4 regions of the Tardiphaga sp. 285_C5_N1_2 genome follow, and region 4 is predicted to be linked to each of the others. Evidence: predicted binding sites of a transcription regulator. Region 4 holds the regulator's gene; each other region holds the start of a gene.
The links. Region 4 encodes PhoB, which activates phosphate uptake and scavenging genes when phosphate is short. Its sites were predicted from a motif close to TGTCATNNANCTGTCAT; they were not measured.
Positions count from the first base shown of each region.

Region 1: a site for PhoB is predicted at 2,016-2,032, ahead of AB7951_RS10900 (DUF47 domain-containing protein). Genes of this name have one in related genera too.
Region 2: a site for PhoB is predicted at 2,297-2,313, ahead of phnF (phosphonate metabolism transcriptional regulator PhnF). Genes of this name have one in related genera too.
Region 3: a site for PhoB is predicted at 2,506-2,522, ahead of phnC (phosphonate ABC transporter ATP-binding protein). Genes of this name have one in related genera too.

Region 1 covers NZ_CP197241.1:2,273,461-2,277,480, forward strand. The annotation lists gene AB7951_RS10890 (branched-chain amino acid ABC transporter permease) at 1-866, shown strand, start outside; gene AB7951_RS10895 (branched-chain amino acid ABC transporter permease) at 868-1,836, shown strand; gene AB7951_RS10900 (DUF47 domain-containing protein) at 2,035-2,679, shown strand; gene AB7951_RS10905 (inorganic phosphate transporter) at 2,694-3,710, shown strand; gene sugE (quaternary ammonium compound efflux SMR transporter SugE) at 3,717-4,020, opposite strand, start outside.
Region 2 covers NZ_CP197241.1:1,213,803-1,217,822, reverse strand. The annotation lists gene AB7951_RS05765 (alpha-D-ribose 1-methylphosphonate 5-phosphate C-P-lyase PhnJ) at 1-62, opposite strand, end outside; gene AB7951_RS05760 (carbon-phosphorus lyase complex subunit PhnI) at 59-1,165, opposite strand; gene phnH (phosphonate C-P lyase system protein PhnH) at 1,168-1,776, opposite strand; gene phnG (phosphonate C-P lyase system protein PhnG) at 1,779-2,240, opposite strand; gene phnF (phosphonate metabolism transcriptional regulator PhnF) at 2,366-3,100, shown strand; gene AB7951_RS05740 (nuclear transport factor 2 family protein) at 3,101-3,568, opposite strand; gene ybgC (tol-pal system-associated acyl-CoA thioesterase) at 3,650-4,020, opposite strand, start outside.
Region 3 covers NZ_CP197241.1:4,798,726-4,802,745, reverse strand. The annotation lists gene AB7951_RS22735 (DUF1045 domain-containing protein) at 1-506, opposite strand, end outside; gene AB7951_RS22730 (alpha-D-ribose 1-methylphosphonate 5-triphosphate diphosphatase) at 587-1,774, opposite strand; gene AB7951_RS22725 (chloramphenicol acetyltransferase) at 1,771-2,421, opposite strand; gene phnC (phosphonate ABC transporter ATP-binding protein) at 2,646-3,455, shown strand; gene phnD (phosphonate ABC transporter substrate-binding protein) at 3,569-4,020, shown strand, end outside.
Region 4 covers NZ_CP197241.1:5,476,154-5,480,173, forward strand. The annotation lists gene AB7951_RS25940 (aspartate aminotransferase family protein) at 1-1,183, opposite strand, end outside; gene AB7951_RS25945 (GcrA family cell cycle regulator) at 1,630-2,139, shown strand; gene phoB (phosphate regulon transcriptional regulator PhoB) at 2,242-2,946, opposite strand; gene phoU (phosphate signaling complex protein PhoU) at 3,039-3,752, opposite strand; gene pstB (phosphate ABC transporter ATP-binding protein PstB) at 3,781-4,020, opposite strand, start outside.

The DNA of each region.
Region 1 (4,020 bases), 3.2 Mb from region 4:
ATCTACAGGCCCTGTCTGCGCAATTGCTGGTCGGACTCATCAACGGCTCGTTCTATGCGCTGTTAAGTCTCGGCCTCGCCGTGATCTTCGGCATGCTGAACATCATTAATTTCGCCCATGGCGCCGTCTATATGATGGGCGCGTTTGCGGCATACTTCCTGCTCAATCTGGCTGGCATCGGCTACTGGCCGGCGCTGATCCTGGCGCCGCTGGCGGTCGGCCTGTTCGGCATGGTGATGGAACGCACCATGCTGAAATGGATCGCCAATCTCGACCATCTCTATGGCCTGTTGCTGACATTCGGTCTGGCGCTGATCATCCAGGGCGTGTTCCAGAATTATTTCGGCTCGTCGGGTCTGCCTTACGCGATCCCGGATGCGCTCAAGGGCGGCATGAATCTCGGCTTCATGTTCCTGCCAATCTATCGCGGCTGGGTCGTTATCTTCTCGCTGGTGGTCTGTATCGCGACCTGGTTCCTGATCGAGCGTACGCGGCTCGGCGCCTATCTGCGCGCCGCGACGGAAAACCCCACGCTGGTCCGCGCCTTCGGCATCAACGTGCCGCTGATGATCACGCTGACCTACGGGCTCGGCGTCGGTCTGGCGGCACTCGCGGGCGTGCTGTCGGCGCCGATCAACCAGGTTCGCCCGCTGATGGGTGCGGACCTGATCATCGTCGTGTTCGCGGTCGTCGTGATCGGCGGCATGGGCTCGATCATGGGCTCCATCATCACCGGTTTCGCCCTCGGCATCATCGAGGGTCTGACCAAGTATTTTTACCCCGAGGCCTCCAACACTGTCGTCTTCGTGCTGATGGTGCTGGTGCTCCTTGTGAAACCTTCCGGACTGACGGGACGGGCTGCCTGATATGACAACGATCACTGAAAACGCCATTCCGTCACCCCGCCGCACCGTCAAAGACGAGATGGTCGCCTTTGCGATCATGACCGCGCTGTTGCTGGTCGTGCCGCTCACTGGCGTCTATCCGTTCTTCGTGATGCAGGCGCTCTGCTTCGCGCTACTCGCCTGTGCCTTCAACCTTTTGATCGGCTATGGCGGTCTGCTGTCCTTCGGCCACGCGATGTTCCTGGGCACCGCCGGCTACTGCACGGCGCATGCGCTGAAAGTGTGGGGCCTGACGCCCGAACTCGGCATCGTCGTCGGTGTCGTCGCGGCCGCTGCGCTCAGCGTCGTCACCGGCCTGATCGCCATTCGTCGTCAGGGCATCTACTTCGCCATGATCACGCTGGCGCTGTCGCAGCTCCTGTACTTCGTTTATCTGCAGACGCCGTTCACCCACGGTGAAGACGGTATCCAGGGCATTCCGCAGGGCACGCTGTTCGGCCTGTTCAATCTCTCGAAGCCGATCACGCTGTATTACGTGATCCTCGCCGGCTTCACGCTGGGCTTCCTGATCATCTACCGCGCCATCAACTCGCCGTTCGGCGAGGTGCTCAAGGCGATCCGTGAGAACGAGCCGCGTGCGGTGTCGCTCGGCTACAAGACCGACCAGTACAAGCTCTTGGCCTATATCCTGTCCGGCACGCTGGCCGGTTTCGCCGGCGCGCTGAAGGTGTTTGTGGCGCAGAACGCTTCGCTCACCGACGTGCACTGGAGCATGTCCGGTGAAATCGTGCTGATCACCCTGGTCGGCGGCCTCGGTACGCTGTTCGGTCCCGTGGTCGGCGCCTTCGTGATCATCGCCATGCAGCAATACCTCGCCGGCTTCGGCCAGTGGGTAACGGTGATCCAGGGCGTGATCTTTGTGGTCTGCGTGCTGACCTTCCGCCGCGGCGTCATCGGCGAAATCGCGCATTACTTCAAGCGGTCGCTCTAAATCCAGGCACTGCCTCAGGAAAAGCAGGCTGTCATAAAGCGGTGGATGATCGGGCCTAAAAGGTGCGCGATTGCCCGTCTTGGCCGGAAATGCTTTATGACATCCGTGTGACACAGGGCCGCCGGCGGTGGCCCCGCGGGACCATGTCCGCCATCTGGCGGTCCGGTCGCTGCGTTTTCCTGACAGTTGGATGAGATGATGCTGCGTTGGTTCCGGTCCTTTCTGCCCCGGGAGGAAAGGTTTTTCGACCTGTTCGCCCGCCATTCAGTGACCGTGGTCGAGGGCTCCAAGGCGCTTGCGGGGATGCTGGAAGGCGGCGACGAGACGCCGGTCTACTGTCAGCGCGTCAACCAGTTCGAGAACGACGCCGACGCCATCACCCGCGAGGTGCTGACCGCCGTTCGCCGCACTTTCATCACGCCGTTCGATCGCGTCGACATCAAGAACCTCATCACGGCGATGGATGATTCCATCGACCAGATGCAGCAGACGGCGAAAGCGGTGATGCTGTTCGAGGTACGCCAGTTCGAGCCGCCGATGCGCGAAATCGGCACGCTGCTGGTGGAATGCGCCAACCTTGTCGGTCGCGCCGTGCCGCTGATGAGCGCCATCGGCGATAATGTCGGCCTGCTCACGGCGATCACCGAGGAAGTCGGCAAGCTCGAAGGCCGCGTCGACGATCTGCACGACATCGGGCTCAAGGAGCTCTTTCTCAAGCATCGTGACGCCAACACCATGGATTTCGTGGTCGGCGCCGAGATCTACAAGCACCTTGAAAAGGTGGCCGACCGCTTCGACGACGTCGCGAACGAGATCAACAGCATCGTCATCGAACAAGTATAAGGCAGGGCCATCAGGTGGACGCCACGCTCGCCTTTCCGGTGCTGATCGGCCTCATCGCCATCGCATTGCTGTTCGACTTTCTCAACGGCTTGCATGACGCTGCCAATTCGATCGCGACGATCGTCTCGACGCGCGTGCTGCGGCCGCAATATGCCGTGCTGTGGGCGGCATTCTTCAACTTCATCGCCTTCCTGGTATTCGGTCTGCATGTCGCCAACACCATCGGCACCGGGATCATCGAGCCCAGCGTCATCGATCCCGCGGTGATCTTTGCGGCCCTGATGGGCGCCATCGTCTGGAACGTGATCACCTGGGGCCTCGGCATTCCCTCAAGCTCGTCGCATGCGTTGATCGGTGGCTTGCTCGGGGCAGGTGTCGCCAAGGCAGGACTCTCGGCAGCCTTGTGGACCGGGCTGTCCAAGGCGCTGCTGGCCATTGTGCTGTCGCCGCTGGTGGGCTTCCTGCTGGCGCTGGTGCTGGTGGCCATCGTGTCATGGGCCTCGGTGCGCTCGACGCCCTTCGCCGTGGACCGCGCCTTCCGCATCCTGCAATTCGTCTCGGCTTCGCTGTATTCGCTCGGCCATGGCGGCAATGATGCGCAGAAGACCATGGGCATCATCGCTGTGCTGCTGTACTCGCAGGGCCATCTCGGGACGGAGTTTTCCGTGCCGTTCTGGGTCGTGCTGTCATGTCAGGCGGCGATGGCGCTGGGCACGCTGATGGGCGGCTGGCGCATTGTCCGCACCATGGGCCTGCGCATCACCAAGCTCACGCCGATGCAGGGCTTCTGCGCCGAGACCGGCGGTGCCGCGACGCTATTTGCGGCGACGTTCCTCGGCGTTCCCGTCTCGACCACGCACACCATCACCGGCGCGATCGTCGGTGTCGGCGCGGCACGTCGTGTGTCAGCGGTGCGCTGGAACGTGGCGAGTTCGATCGTCTATGCCTGGGTGATCACGATCCCGGCCGCGGCGATCGTTGCCGCCGCGACCTGGTGGATCGTGAAGCTGCTGCATCTGAGCTTTATCTGACGCAGGTCATGACACCAGCTTCAGCCCGGCAATGCCTGCCACGATCAGCCCGATACAGGTGATCCGCGCGACGGTGGCCGGGTCGCCGAATAGGTACATGCCCAGCGCTGCGGTGCCGACCGCGCCGATGCCGGTCCACACCGCATAGGCGGTTCCCATCGGCAGTTCCTTGAGGGCGAGGGCAAGCATGCCGACTGACGCGGTCATGCTGATGAGGGTGAGGACGGAGGGAACGAGGCGGGTGAAGCCTTCGGTATATTTGAGCCCGACGGCCCAGCCGACTTCAAGCAGACCCGCAACGAACAACAAT
Region 2 (4,020 bases), 4.3 Mb from region 4:
CGGCGGATCATTCGCTTGGTCTGCTCGTCCAGATAGGCGAAGTTATATGTCGGCGCGTTCATTCCGCGGCCTCCTGAAGAGCGACGGGCGTATCGTTGGCGTCGGCGAATTCCTTGCGCAGCTTGCGGAGCAAGCCGAGCTCGGACTGGAAGTCGACATAATGCGGCAGCTTCAGATGCTCGACGAAGCCGGTCGCCTGCACATTGTCGGAATGCGACATGACGAATTCCTCGTCCTGCGCCGGCGCCTTGATGTCCTCGCCGAGTTCGCGTGCACGCAGCGTGCGATCAACCAGTGCCATCGACATCACCTTGCGTTCACTCTGGCCGAAGGCGAGACCGTAACCGCGGGTAAAGCAAGGCGCCTCGGTATCCGAGCCCTTGAACTGATTGACCATCTGGCATTCGGTCAGCGTGATCGATCCCAGCGGCACCGCGAAGCCAACATCCTCGGCCATGAATTCAACCTCGACCTCGCCGAGGCGGATTTCACCGGCAAAAGGATGGTTACGGCCGTAACCGCGCTGCGACGAGTAACCAAGCGACAGAAGAAAGCCTTCATCGGCCCGCGCGAGATTCTGCAGCCGCAGATCGCGGTCTGCCGGGAAGCTCAGCGCATCGCGCGTGAGATCGCCGACCGGCTTCTCGGGATCTTCGATGAGCGACGTTTCAATCAGGCCGTCGCGGCCAAGAATATCGGTGACGCGCGGCATCACACCCGGCTCTGCATCGGTCATGGCCGGCTGCTCGGGCGAGGATTCGCCGGTCAGCACCGGATCGAGCAGACGATGCGTATAGTCGAAGGTCGGGCCGAGCACCTGGCCGCCCGGCATGTCCTTGAAGGTCGAGGAGACGCGGCGACGCACCTGCATCTGCGACGTATCGACGGGTTCACTCGAACCGAACCGCGGCAGCGTCGCGCGGAAGGCGCGCAGCAGGAAGATCGCCTCGATCATGTCGCCGCGTGCCTGCTTGATGGCCAGCGCCGCGAGCTCGCGGTCATAGAGCGAGCCTTCGGTCATCACGCGATCGACGGCGAGGCCGAGCTGATTGGAGATCTGCGCCAGCGACACTTCCGGCACAGCGCGATCACCCCGGCGCTCATGGGCCAGCAGACGATGCGCATTCTCGATGGCGCGTTCGCCACCCTTGACGGCGACATACATGCTCAGCCCTCCTTCGCGACAAGGCGCGTGGTGCGGGGCAGCGCGACGATGGATTCGCCGGAGACCAGCACGAGATCGATGCCGCGGGGAAACAGCGAGGCATTCAGCGCAAGACGATCCAGCAGATCCGGCACGCCGATCGCGGCGCGCAGGATGATGGCGCCGTCGATCCCGGGACCGCACAATTCATAGGCCGGGCCTTCAGTCAGGCTCGCAACCTGCAGGATGATGGTGGTGGAGCGATCCGGATATTCGCCGGTGCCGAAGGCGAAGTGCTCGAAGGACGGTAGCGCGGCAGCATCAGCCACCACGGCGAAGGCACACACGGCGGGATCGGCGATGACCGGCGCGCTGGTGTGAAACTTGATCCACTTGGCGACATCCATGGTCGCCGCCAGCTTGGCATCGAGCCACACCGGCGTGTCTTGATCAAACAGCGTCAAGGCAATGGCCGCCGCGCCGCGCATCATTGGCGCGGGCACGCCCGAAACAGCCTGAATGCGCTGCACGGTACCCGGACGCGCCATCGCATCCATCACCGAACGGAAGGTCGATTGCGCTGCAAGCACCTTGTCCGCGAAACCGGCCGGCATTTCCGCAACTGTCGTCATGATCAGCCCTCCCCGCGCACGAGCGTGTAGAAATCGACTTTGGTTGCCGCCGTCTCTGCGGCCTTGCGCTTGCTATCGGCGACGACGCGCGCGCGCAGCGGCGTGAGCACCTTGGTCTCGACAGCATCTGAAAATTCACTGGTCTGGATGAGTGCATCGCAGAGCGCGATCAGGTGCGCCTTCGCACCATCCCGGCCCAGCGTGTAGCCGAAGCCAACCTCGCCGCTAGCAAGCCGTACAGCGGCACGCGACACCGTCGCCTCGCCGAGATTGAATGGCGCGCCATCGCCGCCGATCCGGCCGCGCAGCATCACCAGGCCGTTTTCCGGCTGACGCAGTTGTTCATGGGCGGGAACAGCCACTGCATCGAGATATCCGGCGATATCCGCCGTGGCGCAGTGCCCAAGCACCCCCATCGCCTCACGGCGCCGGGCCTGCTGGTGGTTCAGGGAGGATGAAGTCATGTCACCGTCGTTCAACAAGTTGTATGATTTACTAGACAACTTTATAGGCGGAGGCAATGACCGTTTCGTGACAGCGGCACGATTTTTCGCTAATGCGTGGTCGACATCATTCCGGGACCGATTTTGTGACCATTCAGGACAAGCCAACAGGCGTGGCACTTTGGCGGCATGTGGCCGACGGCATCGAGCGCGGCATTGCAGATGGCCGCTATGGTGCTGGCGAAAAGCTGCCCGGCGAGACTGAACTGGCTGACATCTACCGCGTCAATCGCCACACCGTGCGCCGCGCCCTCGCGACCCTGGCCGAACGCGGCATGGTGCGCGCCGAGCGCGGCAGCGGCACCTATGTGGAATCGCCAAAGCTTGCATATCCCCTGCGATCACGCACGCGCTTCTCGGAAATTGCCGGTGCCGGCGGGCGCGAGCCACAAGCGCAATTGATCGGAGCCTGGGACGATGTGGCAACACGCGATCTCGCCAGGCAGCTTGGCCTCAAAGCCGGCGCTCCGCTGATCCGCATTGAAGCCTTGCGGTTGGCGGACAAGACGCCGATCTGCGTCGGCACCAACTGGCTGTCGGCCGAACGCTTTCCCGATTTCGGCAAGGTCTATGAGCGCGTGCGCTCGATGACTAAGGCCCTGGCGCATTACGGCATCAAGGACTATCGCCGCGCCTCGACGAAGGTCACCGCGGGGATCATCGACGCGACCGATGCGACACGGCTTGGTGTCGCACTCGGGCGTCCGATCTTGATTGTCGATTCCATCGATGTGGATGCCGACGGCACGCCGCTCAGCGCTACGCATTCGCGCTTCGTCGCCGAGCGCGTCGAATTCGTGGTCGATAGCGGTTCGCTTTAGTTAGAACGGGTCGGTGCCGAGACCCGGCACATCGGCCGGACGCGGCCCCGGCGCCGGCCACAGGAAACGGCGATCCTTCTCGGCGATGGCCACATCGTTGATGCTCGCCTCGCGGCGGCGCATCAGGCCGGCCTCGTCAAACTCCCATTGCTCATTGCCATAGGAGCGATGCCAGTTGCCGGCGTCGTTATGCCATTCATATTGAAAGCGCACGGCAATGTGATTGCCGTCGAACGCCCACAAATCCTTGATCAGCCGATATTCGTGCTCCTTTGCCCATTTACGGGTGAGGAATTCGACGATCGCCGGGCGCCCCTGAAAGAACTCGCCACGATTGCGCCAGGTCGAGTCCTCGGTATAGGCGAGCGACACTTTCACCGGATCGCGTGAATTCCAGGCGTCCTCGGCCATGCGGGCCTTCTGGGCGGCGGTCTCTCGGGTGAAGGGCGGAAACGGTGGACGCGACATGGGACCCTCGGCTTTGCGATATGCCAGGATTGTAGCCTTGCCGCATGCGGAGTCGATGCCGTTTCACCTATGGGGCGATAACTAAATCTGATCGGCCTTCATGGCAATCCGCAGCGCTTTCGGAATCGGCTTGGCGCGGCCGCCGGACACGAAGGCCACCTTGACCTTGGCCTCAAGCAGCAACTCATCGCCGCGGCGCACTTCCTGCCCGAGCAGGATCGAAGCGCCCCTCACCTCTTGTGGAACCGTGACGACCTCAAGCAGATCGTCCAGGACTGCCGGTTTTAGAAAATCAATTTTCATCGAACGAACAACGAAGGCAAAGCCGGGCGCATCCTCTCGCGCTTCTTTCAGCAGCTCTTGTTGACTCGTTCCGAGCAAACGCAAGTAATTCGTTCTGCCGCGTTCCATGAAACGCAGAAAGTTTGCGTGATAAACAATCTGGCCGGCGT
Region 3 (4,020 bases), 680 kb from region 4:
TCGCGCACATAGGGATAGCCGAAACGATCGAGCTGCTCGACCTGTCGCGGCGTCAGGTTCTCCGGTTTGCGCCGGGCGCGATCCTCCGGCGTCATCGGTGCGCGGAACACCTCGAATCCCTCAACGCAGGCCTGAGCCAGTGTGGAAAGTTCAGCAGAGGGGGCATCCGGCACCACAGCCGTGAAGCCGCTGATAATACGAACCACAGGCGAGATTTCCGGGATGGCGCGGGGCATTCGCGCGAAGTCATCGAAGGCTGCGATCAGGTCGGCTTCGGTGGCTTCCGGTGTCAGCGAAAACGGTGCCTTCAGCGTGGCATGAAAGCCGTATTTGCGTGGGTCCTTGATGACAGCCGGCCAGTCCGGCGCCTGCATGATGAGATCGCCGGGCACCAGCACGTCATTGCCGGTGAAGGGATCGTAGCCAAGGGTCTCGGCGCCGAAGCGCGCGAGGGCACTGTCGGCGTCGGGGGCGTAATAGATCGCGTAGCGCGGGAATTCATTCATGGCCGCACCATAGAGCATGATCCCGAAAAGTGGATGCCGGTTTGCGGGAACGATCATGCTCAAGTAAGAGAGGAGCCGTGTTACGCCGCGGCAATAACTTTGCGGTGTATGGCACGCGCCGGCTGAAGCCTTGTGGCATCGGTCAGATGCACGAGGTTGCCCTGCGCGATCACGGCGATGATGCGCGGACGCATTGCGATGCTGTCATCGACAAGCAGCAAATCAGCGCGGCGTCCATCCGCGATCTCGCCACGGTCGGTGAGACCGGCAGCTTTCGCTGGTGCGGACGAGATCAATGCCCAGGCCTGCGGCAGCGACAGAATGCCATCATGGAGCAGCCGGAACGCGGCCAGCAATTGCGCGGGATAGTAATAGTCCGACGCCAGCACCGAGCAGAGGCCCTTGGCGATCATGTCGGACGCCTTGGTCCAGCCGGTATGGCTGCCGCCGCGCACCACATTGGGCGCGCCGAACACGATGAAGTCGCCAGCATCGGCGGCGGCTTGTGCGGTTTCCACGTTGATCGGGAATTCGGCGATATTGACGCCGAGCCTGCGGAAGTCATCGCGCATCGCAGGCGTTGCGTCATCATGCGAGAGCGTCGGCACGCCGGCAGCGCTCGCCGCTTTGGCGAGGCGGGCAATCGAGGCAGGCACCTCATCGGCGCGCGACAGCACGCGATCGACCAGCTGGTCGAAGGCATCGCTGCTGAGCCCGGTACGTTCGACCATCCGCGCGCGCTTTGCCGGCTTTGAGATGCCGGCGATGTCCATATGATCGTTGAAGGCGAGCAGATCGATGCGGCCGGCCTGCAGCCAGCCGACGATCTCATCTTCGGCGTCGAGATTGAACGTCTCCTGCCGCAGATGGAAGCGCGTGTCGGAGGCGAGCTTCGGCCGCAGCGTCTCGATGGCATCCAGCAGCTTGCGGGCGTTCTCCGCGCCGCGCAGGCCCGGCTCCCAGGACCACGTGGTGCCGTGAAACACTGTGGTGATGCCATTGGCGATGGCCTGCCGGTCGCTGTCGATCAAGGCGACATCGACCGGGAAGTCGACGCCGGGGCGCGGCATCAACTGCCGCTCGAAGGCGTCGCCATGCAGGTCGACGATTCCCGGCAGCACCAGCAGATCGGAGGCATCGAGGCCGAGCGCGCCATGGGGCGCATCCGATCCGATGTCCGCAATCACGCCATCCCCAATCTGCAGCGAAGTCTCGGCGATGTCCTGGCCGAGCAAAGTGCGTCCGCCGTCGATGAAAAGTCCAGTCATGTCACTGCCATCTGCCTGGGCGCCTTGACGCCTTTATACTTGCTCAGGAAATCCTCGACCGGGAGCTTGCGGAAATCCGGTAGCGCCTGTCGTAGCATCTCGTGGTCCCAGTTCCACCAGGCGAGGTCCATCAGCCCGTCTTCCACGGCTTCCGAAAATCGTCGCCGCACCGGCCGCGCCGGATTGCCGGCGACGATCGTATAGGGGGCGACGTCCTTGGTCACGATGGCCCCGGCGGCGATCACCGCGCCGGTGCCGATATTGCGGCCGGGCAGCACGATGGCGCCATGGCCGAGCCACACATCGTGGCCGATAGTGCAATGATGTTCGCGTCGCCAGGCAAAGAAGTCGGCGTCGTCGCTTTCGCCGGGGAAGTAGGCACTGGCGCGATAGGTGAAGTGCGCCTGTGTCGCCCGGTGCATCGGGTGATTGCCGGGATTGATCCGGATCATCGCCGCGATTGAGCAGAACTTGCCGATCGTCGTGTAGGTGATCTGGCCGTCATTCACGACATATGAATAGTCGCCCATCGTCACTTCATTGAGGATCGTGCGCGCGCCGACTTCGGTATAGGCGCCGAGCTCGGTATCGACGAGTTTCGCGGTGGGATCGACCGCTGGCGTGAGCGAGAGTTGTTTTCCGGCCATGTGACGCTCGTGCGACGGAAGAGGAATCGGTGGGTGATATATCAGAGTGTGCGCTGGCGCGCGGGCACCTCTTCGGTCGGTTTCGTGACGGTGTCGTGACATCAGCATGAATTCGGGCGTCCTTTTCCCGCAACGACGATAACCCGTATGCGCAGGGCACATGTCACATCACTGTTAAACGCGGGCGTTACCGGTGGCGATGTCTATTGTCATTGGAGTGCCTCATGCTGGTGGTGGATAAGCTGACGTGCCGTTTCGGCGCCAAGGCAGCCGTCGATAACGCATCGTTCGAGATCAAGCCCGGCGCATTCGTCGGCGTGATCGGCCGTTCCGGTGCCGGCAAGTCGACCATGCTGCGCATGATCAATCGCCTGTGCGAGCCGACCGAAGGCCGTATCGTATTTGATGGCACCGATGTTACCGCACTCAAGGGCCGCGATCTGCGCAAGTGGCGCGCGCGCTCGGCGATGATCTTCCAGCAGTTCAATCTCGTCGGCCGTCTCGACGTGCTGACCAATGTGCTGATGGGCCGTCTGGCCGAGATGCCGCAGTGGCGCTCGCTGACCCAGATGTGGCCTGAGGACGACCGTGCGCTGGCGATGTCGGCGCTGGAACAGTTCGACATGGCGCAATATGCTTCGCAACGCGCCGATCAGCTCTCCGGCGGTCAGCAGCAGCGTGTCGCCATCGCGCGTGCACTGGTGCAGCAGCCCGACATTATTCTCGCGGATGAGCCGATCGCCTCGCTCGATCCGCGCAACACCCGCATCGTCATGGATGCACTGCTGCGGATCAACAAGCACTTCGGCATCACCGTGATGTGCAACCTGCATTCGCTCGATCTGGCGCGCACCTATTGCGATCGCCTGATCGGCATGTCCGCCGGCCGCGTCGTGTTCGATGGCGCGCCCTCCGCGCTCACCGAACATATTGCCCGCGAACTCTACGATCTCGAAGCCGACGAGGTAATGGGATCGGCGCATGTGCCAGCGCCCGTCCGGGTTCCCGAATACGGTGTTGCTGCCGTCGCGTGATTGCAGTGCGTTGAAATTATCGCGGTGACGTCATCGTAACGATGGCATCGCCGCGATAGACGCGCCTTCTACCAAGAAAAAACGTTTCACCTCAGATCAAAACAGGGACTGTCATGATCAACCGTCGCTCCATTCTGCTCAGCGCCGCGGCGCTGGCTTTCGCCGCCACCTCGGCCTCGGCCCAGGATTACAAGGCCAAGTATCCGGAACTGACCTTCGCCATCATCCCGGCAGAAAACGCCTCGGGCGTCACCGAGCGCTGGGCGCCCTTCGTCGCCTATCTGTCGAAAGAACTCGGCGTGAAGGTCAATTTGCGCATCGCCAATGACTACGCAGCCGTCATCGAAGGCCAGCGCTCCGGCAACATCCACATCGCCAGCTACGGCTCGGCCTCGTTCGCGCGCGCCCGCCTCACCGGCGTCAAGACCGATGCCTTTGCCAACGACATCAATATCGATGGCTCCACTGGCTACTACTCGGTGTTTTTCGTTAAAGCGTCGAGCCCCTACAAGTCGGTCGATAATCTGAAGGGCAAGAACCTCGGTCTGGTCGATCCGAATTCGAC
Region 4 (4,020 bases):
AAGCCTGTTCCAGCCGCTGCACGGCCTGCTCGATCTCGGACTCGCTGACGATCAGCGGCGGCAGGAAGCGCACGACATTGTCGCCGGCGCCGACGGTCAGCAGCTTCGCGTCACGCAATGCGGCCACGAGATCACCAGCCGGCACGACAGCCTTGAGGCCGATGAGAAGACCTTCGCCGCGCACTTCGCTGAGCACGTCAGGGTGGCCGTCGACCACGCCTGCGAGTTTCTGTTTCAGCAGCAGCGACATCTTCTTCACGTGGTCGAAGAAGCCGGGCTTCAGCATGATATCGAGCACGGAATTCGCCGCGGCCACCGCCAGCGGATTGCCGCCGAAGGTCGAGCCGTGGGAGCCGGGCGCCATGCCTTCAGCCGCTTCCGCCGTGACGAGGCACGCGCCGATCGGGAAGCCGCCGCCGAGCGCCTTGGCGAGCGACATCACATCAGGCGTCACGCCGATGCGCTGATAGGCGAACAACTCGCCGGTGCGGCCCATGCCGGTCTGCACTTCGTCGAAGATCAGCAGAATGCCGTTCTTGTCGCAGAGTTCGCGCAGCGCGCCGAAGAACGCGTTGCTCGGCGCACGCACGCCGCCCTCACCCTGCAGCGGCTCGATGAGAATGCCGGCGGTGTTCGGGCCGATCGCCTTCTTCACGGCTTCGATATCGCCGAGCGGCAACTGGTCGAAGCCGTCGAGCGGCGTGCCGTAGCCTTCGAGATATTTGGCGGCGCCGGTCGCGGCGAGCGTGCCGAGGGTCCGGCCATGGAACGCGCCTTCAAAGGTGATGATGCGGGTGCGCTCGGGATGGCCCTTGGAGAAATGATAGTGGCGGGTCACCTTGATCGCGCATTCCATCGCTTCCGCACCCGAATTGGCGAAGAACACGAAGTCGGCAAAGCTTTGTTCGCACAGCCGCGCGGCGAGGCGCTCGCCGTCCGGGCTCTTGAACAGGTTCGACATGTGCCAGAGCTTGGTGGCCTGCTCCTGCAACGCGGCGACCATATGTGGGTGCGCATGGCCAAGTGCGTTCACGGCAACGCCGCTGGTGAAATCGAGATAGCGCTCGCCATCGGTTCCAATCAGCCACGCGCCTTCACCGCGCTCGAAAGCGACATCCGCACGCGCGAAAACAGGCAGCAAGTGAGCCTGAGAGAGGGGCGAAGACGTTGCGTTGCTGGTCATAACCGATCCGATCGAAAAGACTGCGGCCGCGTCGATGACAACTGTGCGAAATCGAACAACGGACCCTAGAAACGAAACGTGCCGCCCTTCTCGGGCGGCACGTGGGCATTATTCTATGTGTGCTGTGAAGACTGTCAACCGCGCACTGCGGCTTTCGAGTCACACGGAGTCGCAGAAAAAGCCGATTTTGCAGCTTTATTTGCAGAAGCATGTGGACGCGGCATGCCCGACTCTTGCGCGCGAGTCACGGCATATTGTAGCTTTTGCCTCGTCGGATACGACATCTCGTGCGGCGGTAGATCCTTTTGACACATCCAGTGCGGCGTAACAGCCGGACGCGAAATTCGCGCCCGGTGAGCGCTAAAGGATTCTGACCGCAGGGATTTTTGAAGTCTCAACTCGCAGCGCTGCCCGGTCAGGCCGGCGCTCACGAAGGGAAAACGGCGATGACGGTAATGACATGGACCGACGATCGCGTCGAACAGTTGAAGAAACTCTGGGAAGGCGGCCTTTCCGCCAGCCAGATCGCTGCGGAACTCGGTAACGTGACCCGCAACGCCGTGATCGGCAAGGTTCACCGCCTTGGCCTGTCCGGCCGTGCCAAGAGCCCCTCCTCGGCAGCTCCGCGGCAGCGCAAGGCGCGCCCGGCGCAGCAGATGGTACGCGTCGCCCGCCCGATGGCACGCGGCAATACCGCGCTGGCCCATAATTACGAGATCGAGGCCGAGCCCGACCCGATCGCCTATGACAACATCGTGCCGATCAGCCAGCGCCTGTCGCTGGTCGAACTCAACGAAGCCACCTGCCATTGGCCGATCGGCGATCCGTCGAGCGCAGACTTCTACTTCTGCGGCGGCAAGGCCCTGGCCGGTGCCCCCTATTGCGCGCATCACTCGCGCATCGCCTATCAGCCGGCCAGTGACCGCCGCCGCGCGGTGCCGAAGCCGACGCGCTGAGCTGGAAGATATCTAAACCAAATGAAAATGCCCGGTGATGAGCCGGGCATTTTTTGTTTGGGGCTTCTAACCTCGCCCCGCTTGCGGGGAGAAGGAAGATACCTACTCCGCCGCCTTGTCGAAGCGGTCATCCAGCGCGTAGCCGGCGCCGCGCACGGTGCGGATCGGATCGGGCTCACCGGCGGGGTTGAGCAGCTTGCGCAGGCGGCCGATATGCACGTCGACGGTGCGCTCGTCGATATAGATGTCGCGGCCCCAGACGCTGTCGAGCAACTGTTCGCGGCTGAACACGCGGCCCGGATGTTCCAGGAAGAACTCCAGCAGGCGATATTCGGTCGGACCGAGATCGATCGGACGGCTTGAGCGCACGACGCGGCGCTTGTCGCGGTCGAGTTCGATGTCGCCAAACGCCAGGACGGTGGCGAGACGCTCGGGAGCTGCACGACGGAGCAGGCCCTTCACGCGGGCCAGGAGCTCCGGCACGGAGAACGGCTTGACGATGTAATCGTCGGCACCGGTGGCGAGACCGCGAACGCGCTCGCTCTCTTCGCCGCGCGCCGTCAGCATGATGATCGGCAATGCCTTGGTTTCGGGCCGTGCGCGCAGGCGGCGGCACAGTTCGATGCCGGACAGGCCCGGCAGCATCCAGTCGAGCACCACGAGATCCGGCACCCGCTCCTTCAAGCGGGTATCGGCATCGTCGCCGCGAGCGACGGTTTCAACATCATAGCCTTCGGCGTCGAGGTTGTAGCGAAGCAGCGTCGTTAGTGCCTCTTCATCTTCCACAACCAGAATGCGTGCATTCACAGCCATCTTGATCAATACCCTCAGTGACGTCCGACAAGTCTTTAAATCATGATCCTTGCGGAAGACTGGCTTCCACTTTTCCGGATCATGCTTCAGACCGTCGGCGTATTCGCGAATGTGGTCATGTCGCCCTTCGGGCGCTTGTCGAGGATCTGCTGGCCCTCGATCATGTAGAACACGGTTTCCGCAATATTGGTGGCATGGTCACCGATCCGCTCGATGTTCTTGGCGCAGAACATCAGGTGGATACAGAACGAAATGTTACGCGGGTCTTCCATCATATAGGTCAGGAGTTCGCGGAATAGCGAGGTGCAGATCGCGTCGATTTCCTCGTCGCCCTTCCACACCGTCATCGCGGCGGGCAGATCATGTGCGGCATAGGCGTCGAGCACGGCCTTGACCTGGGTGGTCACGAGGTCGGTCATGTGTTCGAGGCCGCGGATCAGCTTCAGCGGATGGAAGTCGCTGTCGAGTGCATTGACGCGCTTGCCGATATTCTTGGAGAGATCGCCGATGCGTTCCAGATCGGTGGCGACGCGCAGCGCGCCGACGATCTCGCGCAAATCGACAGCCATCGGCTGGCGCTTGGCGATGGTCAGCACGGCGCGCTCCTCGATCGTGCGCTGCAACTGGTCGATCTCGGAGTCGGTGGCGACAACGCGCGCACCGAGCGCGACGTCCCGGCGGATCAGCGCATCGACGGATTCGACGATCTGCCGTTCCGCGAGGCCACCCATCTCGGCGACGAGACGGGTCAGCTCCTGCAGATCGTCGTCGAAAGCCTTGGTGGTGTGTTCAAAAGCCATCTCAAATTCCTCCCGCGAATATGTCGCGTCAGCCGAAGCGGCCGGTGATGTAATCCTGGGTGCGGCGATCGGTCGGCGACGTGAAGATCTTGTTGGTCTGATCGAACTCGATCAACTCGCCGAGATACATGAAGGCTGTGCTGTCGGAGACGCGGGCAGCCTGCTGCATGTTATGGGTCACGATCGCGATCGTATATTGATCCTTCAACTCGTCGATCAGCTCCTCGATCTTCGCGGTCGAGATCGGATCCAGCGCCGAGCACGGCTC